Regions from separate parts of the Neobacillus sp. BF23-41 genome, predicted to be linked through region 1. Evidence: predicted binding sites of a transcription regulator. Region 1 holds the regulator's gene; each other region holds the start of a gene.
The links. The regulator LexA, encoded in region 1, represses DNA repair genes until DNA is damaged. The targets are predictions, from matches to a motif close to CGAACATATGTTCG.
Positions count from the first base shown of each region.

Region 1 (6,265 bases):
AGCCGATGGTTGAGGAAGTTGAACAACAAATCGCTAAAGTACATAAAGAAATAGACAATAGAATCGAAACAAATCAATTTCGGGTATTAAAAAGCTTTCAAAACAAAAGAGTGAGTGATTCACATTTTAATCCGTCGACCGGCTATGGCTATGACGATCATGGCAGGGATACACTTGAAATGGTCTATGCAGACGTCTTTGGGGGAGAAGCAGGACTTGTTCGTCCGCAAATAATCTCGGGCACACATGCCATTTCCATTGCCCTATTTGGCGTTCTTCGACCTGGGGATGAACTTCTATATATAACGGGCAAACCCTATGATACGCTTGAAGAAATTGTTGGACTTCGTGGGAACGGGGTTGGCTCATTAAAGGAATTTGGAATTTCCTATGATAGTGTATCTCTGACGAATCAAGGTGGAATTGATTGGGAGGCTGTCTCAAAGAAAATAAAACCGAATACAAAAATGATTGGCATTCAGCGTTCCAAGGGCTATGCGACAAGACCATCATTTACGGTTGAAGAAATTGCAGAAATGATCAGGTTTGTCAAAGAAATTAAACAAGATGTGATCGTATTTGTAGATAATTGCTATGGGGAATTTGTTGAGGAGACTGAGCCTTGTCATGTTGGTGCGGACTTAATCGCAGGGTCACTTATCAAAAATCCAGGCGGCGGGATTGTGAAGACTGGCGGCTATATTGTTGGTAAAAAACAGTGGGTGGAGGCATGTTCATATCGAATGACTTCACCAGGGATAGGAGCCGAAGCAGGAGCGTCCCTCTATAGTCTTCAAGAAATGTATCAAGGTTTTTTTCTTGCCCCCCATGTGGTTGGCCAGGCATTAAAAGGGGCCGTTTTCACAGCAGCGATGTTGGAGAAATTAGGCATGAATTCTTCTCCGAAATGGAATGCTAAAAGGACGGACTTAATTCAGTCTGTCCAGTTTGATGACCGAGATAAAATGATTGCTTTTTGTCAAGCCATTCAATTTGCATCACCGATTAATTCTTATGTCACACCCCATGCCAGCTATATGCCAGGGTATGAGGACGATGTGATTATGGCAGCAGGTACTTTTATTCAGGGTGCGAGCATTGAACTCACCGCAGATGGACCGATTAGACCACCATATGTTGCCTATGTACAAGGTGGATTAACCTATGCACATGTAAAGATGGCTGTTTGTCTAGCCATAGACCAATTAACGGATAAAGGATTAATCGAATTATTTTAGGAGAACAGCTAAGTGTCCAATTATTTTAAAAATTTTAATGTAAGAAAACCTAACATATCATTGACAACTTTTCTAACACGAAATATAATAGTATTATAAATAACCCGAGGGGAGGAGGAATTAGATGAGTGGAAAGGAAATTCGCCGTTCCATGCCACTGTTTCCAATCGGAACAGTCATGCAACTAACGGAACTTACAGCCAGGCAAATTCGTTACTACGAAGAACACCAATTGATTTCTCCAGCAAGAACCGAGGGGAATAGACGGCTATATTGTTTAAATGATATTGATAGGCTTCTAGAAATTAAGGATTTAATTGATCAAGGTGTCAATATGGCAGGCATTAAACAATTGTTCCTAGTAAAAGAGCAACAATCAAACATTCTTGAGCAACAAACAGAAAAGACTAAGCGCGAATTAACAGATGAACAGCTTAGAAAGTTGCTACGCAACGAAATGATGCATTTAGGTCGAAACAATCGATCCTCTTTACGTCAAGGAGATATGTCAAGATTCTTTCATTAATGTGGAAGTTTCTTTTAAAAAATAGGGGGTAAGAAAATGGCAAAGTATTCAAGAGAAGATATTAAAAGATTAGCGGTCGAAGAAAACGTGAAATTTATTCGTTTGCAATTCACAGACATCCTTGGAACTATCAAAAACGTGGAGATTCCAATTAGCCAATTAGAAAAAGCACTTGATAACAAAATGATGTTTGACGGTTCTTCAATTGAAGGTTTTGTACGTATTGAAGAATCTGATATGTTACTATATCCTGACCTTAACACATGGGTTGTATTCCCTTGGACAGCAGAAAAAGGGAAAGTTGCCCGCTTAATCTGTGATATTTATACTCCAGAAGGAAAACCATTTGAAGGTGATCCTCGTAATAACTTAAGAAGAGTATTAAAAGAAATGGAAGACCTTGGATTCACTAGCTTTAACCTAGGGCCTGAGCCAGAATTCTTCTTATTTAAATTAGACGAACAAGGCGAACCATCATTAGACCTAAACGACAAAGGCGGATATTTTGATTTAGCCCCTATCGATCTTGGCGAAAACTGCCGCCGTGATATCGTGCTTGAATTAGAAGAAATGGGCTTTGAAATCGAAGCTTCCCACCATGAAGTTGCACCAGGTCAGCATGAAATCGACTTTAAATATGCAGATGCACTAACAGCTTGTGACCAAATTCAAACTTTCAAGCTAGTTGTAAAAACAATTGCACGTAAACATGGTTTGCACGCAACATTCATGCCAAAACCATTGTATGGTGTCAATGGATCTGGAATGCACATGAATCTTTCATTGTTTAAGAATGGAGTTAATTCATTCTACGAACCATCTGGTGATCTAGAAATGAGTGATAATGCTCGTCAATTTATCGCTGGAATTCTAAAGCATGCTCCAGCCTTTACAGCGGTAACAAACCCAACTGTAAACTCATATAAGCGTCTTGTTCCTGGCTATGAAGCACCATGCTATGTGGCTTGGTCAGCTAGAAACCGTTCACCATTAATTCGTATTCCTGCTTCTCGTGGATTAAGTACACGTGTGGAAGTAAGAAGTGTAGATCCATCTGCTAATCCATACCTTGCAATGGCTGTTCTTCTTAAGGCCGGCTTAGACGGAATTAAAAACAAGTTAACTCCGCCGGCACCAGTTGACAGAAACATCTATGTAATGAGTAAAGAAGAGAGAATCGAAGAAGGTATCGTCGATCTTCCTGCAACATTAGCTCAAGCATTAGATCAACTAAAATCTGACGAAGTAATTGTGTCAGGTCTTGGCGAGCACATTATGGAACACTTTGTTGAAGCAAAAGAAATCGAGTGGGATATGTTCCGCACAGTCGTTCACCAATGGGAACGCGATCAATATATGAGCATGTATTAATATCATCTAAAGCCCTGGCGCCTAGCGTCAGGGTTTTTCTATGTCGCGCTTCTTTGCTAAGATTCTCTCAGTGAGAAATGCTATCCCATTGACTACCTGGTTTGTTCCATTAAAACAATTACGGTAGCCAATAAGCCCGATTGACGACCCGAATTGCTCTTTCTCAACAACTTCGGTCGTCAATACCTTCGATGGCTCTTTTCCAATTAAGCATCCTCGATCATTCTAAATAAATTTAATAGGAATAGAATAGAAAGGAAGAAGTGCTTGATGTTCTTTAAAAATTCACAATTTTTACGGTTTACTTAATCCTAAATAATATATGCTTAAGTTGTAAACATTTGGGAGGTGCTCTAAATTGTATAAACTGCAAATTTGTAATGCTCTAACCCAAGAAATACTACGAGAAAAGACGTATAAGAAGCCTGATCTTATTTTATGTTTGATAGAATCAGGAACAAAAGGTCAGGAATGCTTTCTATTTGATGAACAGCGCAAGACCTTTAAAGGAACGTATGTTACACATTCCAGTTTTAATGAAGGGGACACGAAAGTATATAAAGTGCTTTTTAAGGTGAAACTATCTGAAATACAAGCAAGAATAGCGAAATAGGAAGATAAAGGAGCGGCGTATGGCTGCTCCTTTTTAGTTTGAATAATGCAGCTCTTCTGTCATAGAGACAACAGGAAACGACCTCATTGCTATTTCTTTGGAACGGTCACGTAGACCGTCTCTACGTGCCCCAACTCGCAGAGATTCTTCTGGAACCGGTCACGTAGGCCGTCTCTACGTGACCCAACTCTGTGAAATTGTTCTGGAACGGTCACGTAGGCCGCCTCTACGTGCCCCAACTCGTAGGAATTCTTCTGGAACGGTCACGTAGACCGCCTCTACGTGTCCCAACTCGCAGAGATTCTTCTGGAACGGTCACGTAGGACCCCTCTACGTGCCCCAACTCGTAGGAATTTTTCCGGTAAGGTGTCGTAGGCCGACTCTAGGTGCCCCACCTCGTAGGAATTCTTCCGGAAAGGTCACGTACAGTCTCTACGTGCCCCACCTCGTAGAGGTTCTTCTAGAACGGTCACGTAGCCCCACTCAATCCCGGCTTCTGTAATTTCTTCAGCTTGAAGTTGATTAGCACAACAAAAAAAGAGTCGGCACGTGTATGCCAACTCTCTTAAACTTAATGAATATGTCTGTAAACCCCAATAACTTTACCTAAAATCGAAACATTCCTTAATATAATAGGGTCCATTGTAGAATTTTCCGGCTGCAGGCGTATGTAATCTTTTTCCTTGAAAAATCTTTTACAGGTGGCTTCATCTTCCTCGGTCATTGCCACAACAATATCCCCGTTATTAGCGGTTGGCTGCTGTTTCACAATTACATAATCCCCGTCTAGAATCCCAGCTTCTATCATACTCTCACCCATGATTTCTAACATGAAAACTTGTTCATCTGCAGGTGCAAGACTTTCTGGAAGCGGAAAATACTCTTCCACATTTTCAATCGCTGTAATTGGGAGTCCTGCCGTTACTTTCCCAACCACTGGAACATTGACAACTGTATTTCTTGGTATATGTGCAGCAACATCTGCTTCTAATATTTCAATTGCTCTTGGTTTTGTAGGATCCCGTCTAATAAGTCCTTTGCTTTCCAATCTTGCTAGATGTCCGTGAACAGTAGAACTGGATGCGAGTCCAACCGCTTCTCCAATTTCCCTTACTGAAGGGGGATATCCTTTACTCTTAACCTCACTTTTAATGAAGTCTAAGATATCTTGCTGCCTCTTTGATATTTTAGCCATGATAAAATCCACCTCGCCTGGTTAATGTTGACTTTATTATAACATGTTCGCATTTTTTATACAAACATAAGTTCGAAAATATGGTTGACAACAAACAAACGTTCGATTTATAATAAAAATATCAAATCGAACATACATTCTTATAGAGGTGTTATTTATGAAAAAATTATGGAACAAATACTCCTATGCTATTACTCTTATTATTTTAAGTTGTTCACTTTCAATCATATTATCATTCCAACATCATTCGAACGCGCAAGAGGATTATTTAAAGGTTACAATCACAGAAGGAGATTCACTATGGGAAATCTCTGATCAATTCTCGGGTCAACATTCATTATCAAACAAGGAATTTGTTGCTTGGATAAAAAAGCATAATGAATTAGATGATGATCAAATTTTTCCTGGTGAAGAAATTATCATTCCGGTGAGTAAAGAAGTCTCATCTACGAATGAATTTGCAAGCGCCGTTGGTGAATAGAAAGGAATTTTTATGAAAGCAATTATATACTGCCGTGTCAGCACAAATAAGGAAACACAAGAATCTTCGTTAAAGCGCCAGGAAGAGGAATTAACGCAACTAGCTAACACCTATCACTTTGAGATTGATAGGGTAATTAAAGAAAAGGCTAGTGGTTATGATTTCAATCGTGAGGGGATTTTTCAATTATTAGAACGAATTAGAGATAAGCAGGTACAAGCCCTCTTAATTCAGGATGAAACACGACTCGGTAGAGGTAACGCCAAAATTGCACTCTTGCATTGCATATTAAAAGAAAATATTAAACTTTATAGTATCTCCCATAGTGGAGAATTACAGCTTTCAGAATCGGATTCCATGGTTTTGAACATCGTAAGTATGGTTGAAGAGTACCAACGAAAACTACATAATGCAAAAATCAAACGTGGAATGAAGCGAGCAGTCCAGAATGGATATAAACCAGAAAAAAACTTAAAAAATCTCGGAGAATCCTCTGGACGCGAGAAAATTGAAGTTCCAATTGGAGAAATTGTCCGGTTAAGAAAAAATGGATTAATTTTTTCAGAAATAGCTGCTACACTTAGAGGTTTTGGCTATAACATTTCTAAAGCCACTGTTCATAGAAGATTCCAGGAATATATTGAATCACAAGAAGAGTAGACCTTTTGCCTTGTCATTAGGTTTTTTTTTTAGTAAAATCAGGTGTCATGTAAATAGTTTGAAAGGAAGGTCTTTGAATGCTTTCAAAAGAAAAGATGGCTAGAATTAATGAGCTGGCACGAAAAGCAAAAGCAACGGGATTGACTGAAACAGAAGCGAAAGAGCAAACTAAATTAAGAAG
Region 1 covers NZ_JBGBPR010000040.1:15,959-22,223, reverse strand. The annotation lists gene AB7942_RS28195 (methionine gamma-lyase family protein) at 1-1,238, shown strand, start outside; gene AB7942_RS28190 (MerR family transcriptional regulator) at 1,363-1,764, shown strand; gene glnA (type I glutamate--ammonia ligase) at 1,801-3,135, shown strand; gene AB7942_RS28180 (hypothetical protein) at 3,494-3,748, shown strand; gene lexA (transcriptional repressor LexA) at 4,320-4,943, opposite strand; gene yneA (cell division suppressor protein YneA) at 5,101-5,424, shown strand; gene AB7942_RS28165 (YneB family resolvase-like protein) at 5,437-6,084, shown strand; gene AB7942_RS28160 (DUF896 domain-containing protein) at 6,162-6,265, shown strand, end outside.

Region 2 (6,265 bases), on a different contig from region 1:
CAATATTTAAGACCTTCCATTGCTCTTTCTATGTCATCTATTTCATCTTTTTCCAATGTATCATCAAGTTTAAGCCATAATATGTAACACGCTTTTGCTAACCTCTTGTATACATTCCATCCATCAATAAATTGAGTTGTTTCTTTTTCGTACTCTGCCTTATTTTTCTCTTTATCTCCCTTTAAAAGCGGCGCATAGTAAGAACCCATTCGAGCCAATGATACCCTGATAAGCTCAATTTCCTTTAACACATCAATTATTTCTTCACCAGAGTATGTTATTTTTCTCTAACATTGAATTACCTCTCCTTAAAATTCTTTATAAAAAACCAACTCCTGAAAACCATAACTAAGGTCAATAATTCCACTTTTAAGTCTATAATCCTTCTTGTACTAACCTGCTTCGTTACTTCAATAAGGAAAAAGCGATTCTTCTTTTTTTTAGAATCGCATCCGTAAGTACAACAAATTCTCTTCCAGATATTCAGTAAGGCTGGCTATTCCTTGTACTTGCCTTTATACTTTTCTCCCATTCCGACTGCAGTAATGAATATTGATACTCGTCAACCCACTGTCCTTTTGACATGTAGTTTTCCAACAAATGTCCTTCTCTCCTCATGCCTACACGTTCAAGTAGACGGATGGACTTTTCGTTTCTAACATCCGTAAAAGCTATCGCCTTGTGTTTTCTAAGACCATTAAATACATAACACAATAACGCTCTCACCGCTTCACTGGCGTAGCCATTTCCCTGGTGCTCTTCGGCGAGGGTGAAGCCAATTTCGACAATTCGAGGCTCATCCAAGAGTGTGTGCAGAGCACAATCTCCAATTAAATGATTCGTCTCAACTAAGGCAATCGCAAACTGAAACCAAGTGCCAGGTCGATCTGGCACCCACTTCGATTGCTTTCTAACAAATAACTCAGCATCGTGATATTGATATTTCTCCCAAGACTGAAATTTAGCCACTTCAGGACTCGAACGGTACAAATAAAAGGAATCAACATCTTGTTGTGAAAATTGTCTCAAAATCAGGCGATTTGACCGTACATAAATATGTTCAGATTTTTCCACTTTGTTACACTCTCCATGTGCAAGATTTTTCGAAAGATACTAGTGATGCCTTATTAAACTAAACTGCCACGTTACTTGAAGAAGGAAAAAGCGATCCCTCGCTATTGAAGAACCGCACCCGTTAGCTTAAGTGTTAATTTTTATTGTTGATTTATAATCTATGAAATACCTCGATTAGGAACGACTTTCTTAAAGAAGAAGTTAGTTAATGTAATCAATTATTTTTTGATAACCAAAGGGTAAAACGCTTGCCACTAATAAACCAATTACAATTGAAAAAGTAGAAAAAATAATGCATTTCCGAAGTGATATATCATTCCTCTTAAAGGCGATAATGAATACCTTCATCATAAAAAAGATTGTAATAAATATTATGATAGCTGAAAACACACTTGCTAAAATTACCTCCATTGTGAACCTCCTTTAATAAAGTCTTTTAAAATTAACCAGTAGCCTGCACTACCAACTTTTATCCATATTATAACAAAAATATCTTAATGCTTCTTCCACTAAACTGCTCCGTTAGTACAACAAGCAAAAAGACCGCCGCAGCGATCCATCTTGAACTTATGTACCCTATAGTTTAAGTAAAAACCTTCACAACCTCTTATACATTCTAATTAATTCCAATCCCTAAAATGTATTGTTCTAGAATCTAGCTCATTAAAAAAGGACGCCTTCTCATTAAAGAAAAGCGCCATTTTATTGTATAAGCATCGCTTAATAGCATATTGTGCTCATATAGTTGCTCATAAGTAACTTCGAGCACCGCTCCAATTTTCATGAACGTCGTTTATTAGAAAAAAATTTCCATGATTGCAACTTTTTGTTATCGTTAAACGTGGTTAGGTTGAAAGGGGGAGAGGCAGTGGAGCTTGATCAAGCTTATCGAGAAAATGTAAATGATTTATATCGCTATCTTTACTCCCTTTCAAAAGATCATTTTATAGCTGAGGATTTAGTGCATGATGCCTTTTACAGGGCATATTTGCAGCTCGAGGATTATGAAATTTCTAATATCAGAGCATGGCTGTTTAAGGTGGCCTACCATGCCTTTATTGACTTTCAACGGAAAAATAAGCGCCTGGCCTTTAATGAGCAATTTGAAGAAAGTGGGCCCATCTCAAAGGAAACGCCAGAAAAAAGACTGCTAGATAAAGAGAGTTTTCAATTATTATTAAATGACATTCATTCGTTAAAAGAACAGGAAAGTCATGTTTTACTGCTATGCGATTTACATCAGCTTACCTACAATGAAGCCGCGGAAATATTGGATATGAAAATAAATACACTGAAAAGCCATTTACATCGGGGCCGCAGGAAGGTCATGATCAGAGTGAAGGAAAGGATGACGTCAGATGAGTGATGAAAAAAAACAAATGGAAGAAGACTATCAAAATTATCTAAAAGAATCTCTGAATGATGTGAGAGGGCTTCACCCATACTCAAAAGAAGGCCAAACAGAGATTGTGAATCAAGGTAAAAATATGGCACGAAGATCGAACATCATGATCAGTCTCGCTATTCTTTTATTGATTGTTCCTGTCATGACTTTAGCCACTTATATGTACTACGCAATTGGTGGTCGAGCGGACCACCTAATTGATGTTGTAACAAAGACGATTTATGTTACTGAACCAAATATGAGCTTAGAAGAGATGGATTTAGAAGATGAAATTAGTTTTTTTTCAATGAATATAAAGTTTGATGTTTTTAAAAGAATTGGTAAAGAAGATTATAAGGTTGGAAACTATGATATTGACTTCTTGTTGAACCATCCAAGTTTTCCAAAGAAGAATTTGTTGTTAGATCGGCCATTGTCTGAAAACCCTAGCAAGGAAACGGAGGTCATTGTACACCCTAAAGTAAGAATTCCTTATACTGAAACAGATGAATGGGATAAATTAAAAAAACTTCCAGATGGAACAGTCGCTGAGGTATATGTCTCGCTAAACAAGTTAATGAAACCAGAGGATTTGAAAAATAGCCTACCTAAAAATATGGAGCTCCGCTGGTTTGCCGTTGATACAGGAATGGAAATCAAACAAGAAGACGCCGGCGGTGTACCAATTACGCCGCTAGGCTACCCTGCACAGTATGACCCAACTACATGGTCCCCATTTAAGACCAATGGTGAATCGAATGAGGAGGTTTTTCTTGATATTTTAAAATTGCTTAAAAAAAATGAAACGGTTGCTGAAAAAGTCGCTCGCGCCAAATCTTTGTCTATAAGGAGTCGCCTAGCCTATATCGAGCAACACGGTATTAAGGTTTATGGTGCCGTCATAACTGGTCCCACGGAAGAATTGAGAAAACTGCAGGATATCAAAGAAATTCGCGCGATGAAGGTGGGGGAAGTGAAACTATGGAACTGGGAATAAAGAAAAAAGGAGGGGGAAGAAGCCTTCCTACAATATCAGGATTTTTATCTTTTCTGATTGCTCTCATTTCATTAGCTGGTTTAAATGTTGCCCTATTACTAAAAAATTCAGTGTTTCCGGGAGTCTTTATCATTCAGCTTCCAATTTTAGGATTTTTTCTCGGTGTCATTGGGTTATTTACTAGGAGAAGATCGAGGCTTTTTGCCATATGGGGGCTCTCCCTTTGTATCTTTCTGTTGATTTTTACCTTTTTAATGGTGATATCTTCATTGAGTATTAATTATAAACCATGATACCAAGGAAAGAAGGCGGCCAAGTGTTGCCTTTTTTTGTGACTACCTGTTAATAGCGATTGATTGTGGAAGATCATTGCTTAAATCTTATTCAAGATAAGCACCCGTTACTTTAAGTGAAGAATTTCACAATCATTATTAGAAAAGAGAAGAACGGTGACCTTCATCTCTCCCAAGACACTAACGTAGGGTGTTTTCAAGGATGTAACCATTCTCCCACGTTCCTATAAGAATAAATCGGTCATCGTTGCTGAATTCCCCAAAACAAGCATATTGTATTTCTTCAACTACAATGGGTTCTAAATCATCGTATCGCAGGATTAAAACTGTCTCACTATATGTAAGGATAATATATCGACCATCGTTTGACTGGTGCATATGTTGAAAATAACCAAAGTGGTCAGGATAATCCTGTTCTGATAAGCAGTCTTTCTTTAAAATTTCTTTAAACTGTCCATCAAGTATAACTATGTCATAATCTTGAACCACAATATATATGTTATGAATAGAGTTAAAGATGATGGAATCCCAATTCCGAATTTCTAAGTTGTCTAATACTTCAATGGACTCTTTATTTATTGGTTCTTTAACTTTTACTATTTTTTCGACTCGGTAACCTTCATTATTTACATAACTCAAAGTAAATAAATAGGCACTTTCAGCCTGGATAAAGTGATTAAAATAAAAAAGAGTAATTGAATCTTTAAATTGAGTTAGTACGCTAAACTCACCCTTCTCTATGTTGATTAATGCCAGTTGATGTCCGTCTTTCGTTTTCAGTGTATCAAGGATAATGAGTGAAGTATTAGTTAAAGCAAAGTCCCCTTCAACAAGTTGATATTTTTTATTCGATTTAATGGTTTTGATTAACTGAAATCCAACCGTTTCATACACACATACAGTACCGATTGTGTTTTTTATATATAAATAATCATCATTGTCTGAGAAATGAATATCTCCTGGATTACTAGGTTTACTAAGCTCCTTTATTTTTTCCCAAGAACTTGTATCATAAATAATTGTTTTACTGCCCATTGTATGACATAAAAAACGATAGTCATTCGAAAATTTAATTTGATAAGAGGTTTTAAATTTTTTGATTACATTCATATGAAGCATATAAACAGCTCCTTAATAAATATTCTTACACGCATATTCTCCTCTTTCTCATCTTATCCCTTCTTGCACTAACCTGCTCCGTTAGTTGAAATTAGAAAAACCTAATCTACGACAGTAACTGCGCACACATCTTCGAATGCCACCCGTTCATATTCGCCAGTCCTTACATCTATTCGGAGTTCATGCGTAATCGGATCAACGCGGTTAACGGCGCCAGTAATCTCCGTGGTGAATCCGTCAGACCATACGCTAAGCCTCACCGTTAGCTTATACGCCATTGCGTAAGCTATCCGCTGATCGAATTCCTCGAGTTCATAAACGTCTAGTAACGGTTTTTCAACACGTTCTGAATCCCGCCATAAATCACGTTGCGCCTTAATTAGCTCCGGCATTCCAAAGGCGAACTGCCATTTAACTTTTCCGCGGTCTCTTATCGTCATTACGAACACCTCCTTCGTTCTTATTATACACGAACAAACGTTCTGTATGTGAATAAAAATAAAAAGACCAATTTTACGTGGTCTTAAAGGTAGGAAAGCTTGGAATCCAATAATGGTTTAATAGGTAAAGCTATCTTGATTTTTGGTTTATTCAACGCCGTAGTAAGCCATCATTCCCAAACCTATAAGGATGATGATAAAAATAATGCCTTTTCTTTCATGAAAAAACTCCTTAACATTTTCTTCAAATCCCCCTATTTTCATTAGTGTTCTCAAAAGAATTGGAAAAAAATTTATCAATCGAGTCCCTTCTTTGTTCTAATATACGTTTATGGATCCAAATCGCTGCTTGTGCTCCCTCTCCCATTGCAATTGTTAATAGCTCCGAGTGAACACCGATATCACCTGCAACCCAAACGTTTGGTACATTTGTTTCCTTCGTCCTCGGATTTGTTGGGATATGTAGATTTTCTAGTCGTTCAATGCCTAATTGTTTTAACAAATCTGTATTTACTTTATTTCCACCATAGGCAAGAAACCCTCGTTCTCCTTTTATTTTATTTCCATCTCCTGTCAAAAAGGCAGTAAACCGTCCTTCACCATTTGTCTCTACTCCAATAACTTTGTCCACTATCATTGGAATTCCATTTTCAGCTAAATTCATTTGAACACTCTCACTTATTTTCTTACCGTCTGAATTTATATAAATAAGTTCCTTCGTCCAGTACGTAAGGGTTAGAGCCATGTTTGCCCCAGGATCACCTGATCCAGCTACAATCACTTTTTTATTTGTCACTTCATAGCCGTCACAATCAGGGCAAATATATATTGATATTCCTAGACATTCCTTTAAGTTAGGTATTTCTAATGGGATGTGATCTTTTATACCCGTAGCTAATAATAGGCATTTACTTTCATAGCAATTTAGTGAAGTTCCTTGTAATTTGAACTTTTCCCC
Region 2 covers NZ_JBGBPR010000046.1:7,643-13,907, forward strand. The annotation lists gene AB7942_RS28780 (hypothetical protein) at 1-251, opposite strand, end outside; gene AB7942_RS28785 (GNAT family N-acetyltransferase) at 484-1,074, opposite strand; gene AB7942_RS28790 (hypothetical protein) at 1,276-1,485, opposite strand; gene AB7942_RS28795 (sigma-70 family RNA polymerase sigma factor) at 1,943-2,440, shown strand; gene AB7942_RS28800 (anti-sigma factor) at 2,433-3,455, shown strand; gene AB7942_RS28805 (hypothetical protein) at 3,929-4,867, opposite strand; gene AB7942_RS28810 (YolD-like family protein) at 4,969-5,307, opposite strand; gene AB7942_RS28815 (NAD(P)/FAD-dependent oxidoreductase) at 5,552-6,265, opposite strand, start outside.
Region 2: a site for LexA is predicted at 5,338-5,351, ahead of AB7942_RS28810 (YolD-like family protein). Genes of this name have one in related genera too.

Region 3 (6,265 bases), on a different contig from region 1:
TTTGTCCTTCTGCATAAATCGTATCAAAGGCAAGCGAGGACTTTCCTGAGCCGGAAAGTCCCGTCAGTACAACAAGCTTATCTCTCGGAATGGTGACATCTATATTTTTCAAATTGTGGGCTCTGGCGCCTTTCACAATCAGTTTTTCCATTGCCATTGTAACGTCATCCTTCCGCCTTAAGTTCCAATATTAAATCACGAAGCTCAGCTGCGCGTTCAAAATTTAGCGCCTTGGCTTCGACCTTCATTTCTTTTTCCATCGTGGCAATTAGTTTTTCTTTTTCTTTCTTCGACATTTTACTAAATGATGCCGCTGGTTTGTAATCTTCCTGATCTTCTGCTGCATGGGTGGCACGGATGACATCGCGAATATCTTTCTGAATCGTCATTGGCGTGATTCCATGCTTGCGATTATATTCTTCCTGAATGGCACGACGGCGTTTCGTTTCACTTATTGCTAATTCCATCGAGTTTGTGATTTTGTCTGCATACATGATGACGTGTCCATGGGCATTCCGGGCGGCACGGCCAATCGTTTGGATTAACGACCGTTCGGAACGAAGGAATCCTTCCTTGTCGGCATCCAGAATTGCGATGAGCGAAACCTCTGGTATATCCAGTCCTTCTCGGAGCAGGTTAATTCCGATGAGAACGTCATATTTGCCGAGACGCAGTTCTCGGATAATTTCAATCCGTTCGAGTGTCTTAACCTCCGAATGTAAATATTGAACTTTGATACCGATTTCCTTTAGATAATCGGTTAGGTCCTCGGACATTTTTTTCGTTAAAGTGGTAACCAGGACACGTTCATTTTTCCTAACCCGTTCGTGAATTTCACCAATCAAGTCATCGATTTGCCCCTCAATTGGACGGACCTCAAGTGTTGGATCCAAAAGTCCTGTCGGGCGGATAATCTGCGAAACCATTTCCGGCGTATGCTCAAGCTCGTATGGTCCAGGTGTAGCCGAAACAAAAATGATATTCTGGATATGCTTTTCGAACTCATCAAACATTAACGGCCGGTTATCAAGCGCCGATGGCAGACGGAAGCCATGATCAACAAGCACTTGTTTCCGCGCTTTATCCCCATTAAACATCCCTCTCACTTGCGGTAAGGTAACATGCGACTCATCAATCACCATCAAAAAGTCCTTTGGAAAATAATCAAGCAGTGTATAAGGTGTCGAGCCCGCATCCCTTAAGGTTAAATGGCGCGAGTAATTTTCAATCCCTGAGCAAAAACCCATTTCACGCATCATTTCCAGGTCATAGCGGGTCCGCTGTTCAAGTCGCTGTGCTTCGAGCAATTTATTATCATCTCGCAGTTCTTCCAGACGACCTTCCAGTTCTTTTTCAATATTTTCAATCGCTATTTTCAGCTTTTCTTCCCTTGTAACGAAGTGGGATGCTGGAAAAATCGCTACATGTTCTCGTTCCCCAATGATTTCTCCGGTTAATGCATCGACCTCTCGAATCCGATCAATTTCATCACCAAAAAACTCGACACGCATGCAGTGCTCATCACGAGAAACAGGGAAAATCTCAACAACATCGCCACGGACACGGAAAGTTCCGCGCTTGAAATCGATATCGTTTCGATCGTATTGGATATCGACTAATCGGCGCAATAGTTGATTGCGTTCCACTTCCATTCCCGTTCTGAGCGATAACACCATTTCACTATATTCTTCAGGAGAACCTAATCCATAAATACAGGAAACAGACGCAATCACAATCACATCTTTCCGTTCGAATAGGGAAGATGTCGCTGAGTGCCGCAGTTTATCAATTTCATCGTTGATACTAGCATCTTTTTCAATGAAGGTATCGGTCTGTGGGACGTAAGCCTCTGGCTGAAAGTAATCATAATAACTGACAAAATACTCGACTGCGTTGTTTGGGAAAAATTCTTTAAACTCACTGTAGAGCTGTCCAGCTAGTGTTTTGTTGTGGGCGATGACAAGGGTAGGTTTATTTACTTCTTTAATCACGTTGGAAATCGTAAATGTTTTACCCGTACCTGTAGCGCCAAGCAGCGTCTGCTGGCGTTTATTGTTTCGAATACCCTCGACTAATTGTCTGATTGCCTCGGGCTGATCCCCTTGTGGCGAGTACTTTGAAACTAATTCAAATTGGTCTTTCACAAATATTCCCCCTCCCGAAATATCAATCACTTTTCAGCATATGTACCTTGTTGATGGACCGGGATGGTTGCTTTCAAGTGTATCCACTAAAATTCATATTAACATTTTACCACATTCCCCTAAAAACAAACCAATAATATGCGAACGAATATTCGTTTTTTAAAATTCCAACACAAAAAGCCTGCCATTTTCCTGACAGACTCACTAAAACTTCGAATGTATTAACTCTTATTAATGACCCTCTGCTTCATTTTTTCAGCCATCCAAAACCCTGCTGTTAACGAAAAGGCATCCACTACGATGAGCATAAATGTATTGGTATACCCTTTATATACAGAAGTAGCAATCAGGGCAACGGTTAAAATTAGCCCGATGACCCGGTTGTAAGTAACCCTTGTAAAAAGCAAAACCAGCAGCCCTGGAAGAATAAGTGCTGAAAAATATCGAATAACGGTTTCCAATGAGTACACCTCATTCATACATTAATCTCTGTTAATTCATTCTAGAAATTATTGCACATAATTGCAACAAAAATGATACATGAACTGCCTTTCGAAGCACCTTGGCTTATTTTTCCATTCTAACATTGATCATACCTTCGTTTTGCTGTGTAAATAAACTAGTTACCACGAATCCCAGGAGAGAAAGCAGAATAGGGAGGACCACCGTATGAAACCCAAATGCATTCGGATAAAATTGATCTAATAAAATATAAGAACCCATCCCTAAAACCATCGAAGTGATTGCTCCGTATTTATTGCCCTTACTCCAATATAATCCTAAAATAACCGGCCAAATAAAGACCGACTCGAGTCCCCCAAAAGAAAACAGATTCAACCAAACGATTAAATCAGGTGGACTTAACGAGAACATAATGACTACAATTCCAATAATCGCCGTCACGCTGAAACTAACCTTTTTCACAAGGTCGTTCCCTGCATCCGGCTTAATGTAATTTAAATAGACATCTTTTACAATAGCAGAGCTAACCAAAATTAATAAAGCGTCCACCGTCGACATGATGGCTGCCATCGGTGCAGCGAGAACGATGCCCGCAGCATAGGGCGGCAGTACTTTCATTGATAACAAAGGCATAACAGTATCGCCGATTTTCACACCTGGCAGAACCGGTCTTGCGAACACGCCAATGAGATGCATACCCAGCATGATAAAACCGACGACAATAGTTCCAATAATAATCGCACTATGCATGGCCTTTGAATTTTTATAAGACATCGCTCGGACAGCAATTTGCGGCAAGCCGACGACGCCAATTCCTACTAAAATCCAAAAGGAAGAGACAAAGGATGGCGTTAAACTACGTTCTGCACCATAGGGACTGATTAAATTAGGATTTTCCGCTGCTAAATCGGATATGATCTTCGGGATTCCACCGCCTGCTTTAATCGTTGCAATGAGAAGGATTAACGTTCCCCCGAACATGACTACACCTTGGATGGTGTCTGTGATCGCAACCGCACGAAAGCCTCCTACAATAACAAAGACGAGGACTGAAAAAGCAAAGATTAATAAAGCAGTCGTATATGGCAAACCTGTTAAACTTTCTACCAAACGTGCTCCGCCAATCCATTGGGCGGTCATCGATGAAAACAGAAAGATGATAATACTTGCGGCTGAGAATAACACAACCGCTTTACTTTTATAGCGCTCTTTTAGAAAGTCAATTAAGGTGATTGCCTTGTACTGACGGGATATAATCGCAAATTTCTTCCCCAATACCATTAATGTAAAATAACCGGTTGCTAACTGGGCCATGGCAAGCAGGACCCAGCCTAATCCTTGCGTATAAGCAACCCCGGGTCCTCCGATAAAGCTGCTGGCACTTCCATACGTCGCAACCATCGTCATTGCCAGGATGAATCCGCCCATTTGACGTTCCCCTAAAAAGTACTCCTCCAAGAAAGAATTGGATTTAATAACAAATTTGTTTGACCACATCCCAACAGCGAAGATAATCAATAAGAAAATAAGTAATGGTGTAATGACGGCCCAGTTCACTTGTTTTCCCCCTCTTCCACTTCAAAGGGAACATCCTTGAATAAAACTCTTACGGCAAAAATAACGAGTATAACCATAACAATAAAGCCAAGAATACAGCTGTAAAAAAACCATGCTGGCAAACCATATATGTACGAATATTGTTCTACTTTGGCCGAACCAAGCCCATAGGCAAAACCGTACCACCAGATAAAATTAATCAAAACAAGAATAATTCCAATTAGGGCTTCTCTGTGAGCGATCTTGAAACGCTTGTCCAGTGGATTGCTGCTTTTTTTCATTTGATTCCTCCAGGGTGAAAATTCTCTCTAACATCATCAAGTTATTTTAACCAATAATGAAAAAATATCCAATTGAAAACAATCAAAATATCATATAATAATCTATCCCCTTGCGTAAAGTTTCCGTCCTATTAGAAAATAAGGGATGCCATATGTAAATTTGGGAATGATGCAACAATCCTAAATAGTAATAAACTTCTTTATTTAAAAATACTTACAAAACAAAAAAACAACGATTCTCATTCGTTGTTTTTTTGTTTTGTATCAGGGTTATAAAGACCAATAAGTTAATGTAACAAAGAATAGTAGAAACATAGTCGGACAGAATGCTAGTGAAAAACTAAATCCTAACATAAAAGAACCGAATGGATTTTCACAGCTGTTTTGGCTTAGTCGTTATATTGTACCTTCAGGTTGCAAGGAACAACTATAAGTTCCTTTTTCAATTTGAATAGTGGCATGTTCAATGCCGAATTGGTCATGCAATTCCTTTGTTAATTTTTGAAGCAGCTCATCATTATCATCTATTTCAGATCGAATTATATGAACGGTTAGGGCAGCCTCTGTCGTACTCATTCCCCAAACATGCAGGTCATGAATTTCCAAAATCGTTGGTAAACCACTTAAGTAATCCTTAATTTTACTAATATCAATGCCTTCTGGTACGGCATCAAGTGATAAGTTAATGGATTCTTTTAATAATCCCCAAGTTCCAAATAGAATGACAATGGAAATTAAAAGACTTACTAGAGGGTCAAGCCATTGCCATCCTGACCAAAGAATTATAAACCCTGCGATCACTACACCAAGTGAAACTAATGCATCCGCAGCCATGTGCATGAAAGCCCCACGGATATTTAAATCGTTTTTTCTTCCTGACATAAAAAGTAAAGCTGTAATAGTGTTAATCACAATACCAATGATTGCTACGATGATAACTGTTTTTCCTGCAACTGGTTCTGGAGAAGAAAATCGTTGGATAGCCTCCCAGGCAATAGCACCAATTGCTACTAATAAAAAAACAGCATTAAATAGCGCAGCTAAGATGGAACTTCTTTTATATCCATAAGTCCGCTTTTTAGTAGGTGCTTTTTTTCCTAACCAAACGGCAATCCAAGCAATAATTAAACCTAGAACGTCACTTATGTTATGTCCTGCATCCGCAAGCAGTGCTAAAGAATCCCCTAGGATACCGTATATAATTTCAACAATAATAAAAATGGTATTTAAAATAATCCCAAATCCAAATGCAAAGCCATAGTTGGCTGGTGCATGACTATGGCTATGTCCATGACCGTGACTGTGACCATGGTTATGACCATGGCTATGATTATGTCCCATTCCGATCTCTCCTACTTAAATTTTATTATGACAAGCATGCTCAATTGCTTGTTGTACCCTTCCATTAAAAGGCTTCCCACTTTAGGAAGCCCATTTTTATTTGTCTTTTACTCGGAGAAGTCGTAAACCATTAAGAGTCACAATAAGAGTTGCTCCCATGTCTGCGAATATCGCAATCCACAGGGTTAACCAACCTGGAATCACTAATAATAATGCTAAAAGTTTAATTCCTAATGAGAAAGTGATATTTTGCTTGATGATAAATAATGCTTTCCTGCTTAGTTTTAACGTAAATGGTAGTTTCCCTAAATCATCTGCCATTAAAGCTATATCAGCTGTTTCTATAGCTGTATCCGTTCCAGCCCCACCCATCGCAATTCCGACTGTGGATGCAGCTAAAGCTGGTGCATCATTTACACCGTCTCCGACCATTGCCACACGGTCAAATTTGGTTCTGAGTTCTTTAATAAGTGTTAATTT
Region 3 covers NZ_JBGBPR010000004.1:274,037-280,301, forward strand. The annotation lists gene uvrA (excinuclease ABC subunit UvrA) at 1-157, opposite strand, end outside; gene uvrB (excinuclease ABC subunit UvrB) at 165-2,144, opposite strand; gene AB7942_RS09450 (CsbA family protein) at 2,366-2,623, opposite strand; gene panF (sodium/pantothenate symporter) at 2,712-4,163, opposite strand; gene AB7942_RS09460 (YhdT family protein) at 4,160-4,444, opposite strand; partial or broken gene AB7942_RS09465 (sulfite exporter TauE/SafE family protein) at 4,733-4,819, opposite strand; gene AB7942_RS09470 (cation diffusion facilitator family transporter) at 4,841-5,785, opposite strand; gene AB7942_RS09475 (heavy metal translocating P-type ATPase) at 5,882-6,265, opposite strand, start outside.
Region 3: a site for LexA is predicted at 2,286-2,299, ahead of uvrB (excinuclease ABC subunit UvrB). Genes of this name have one in related genera too.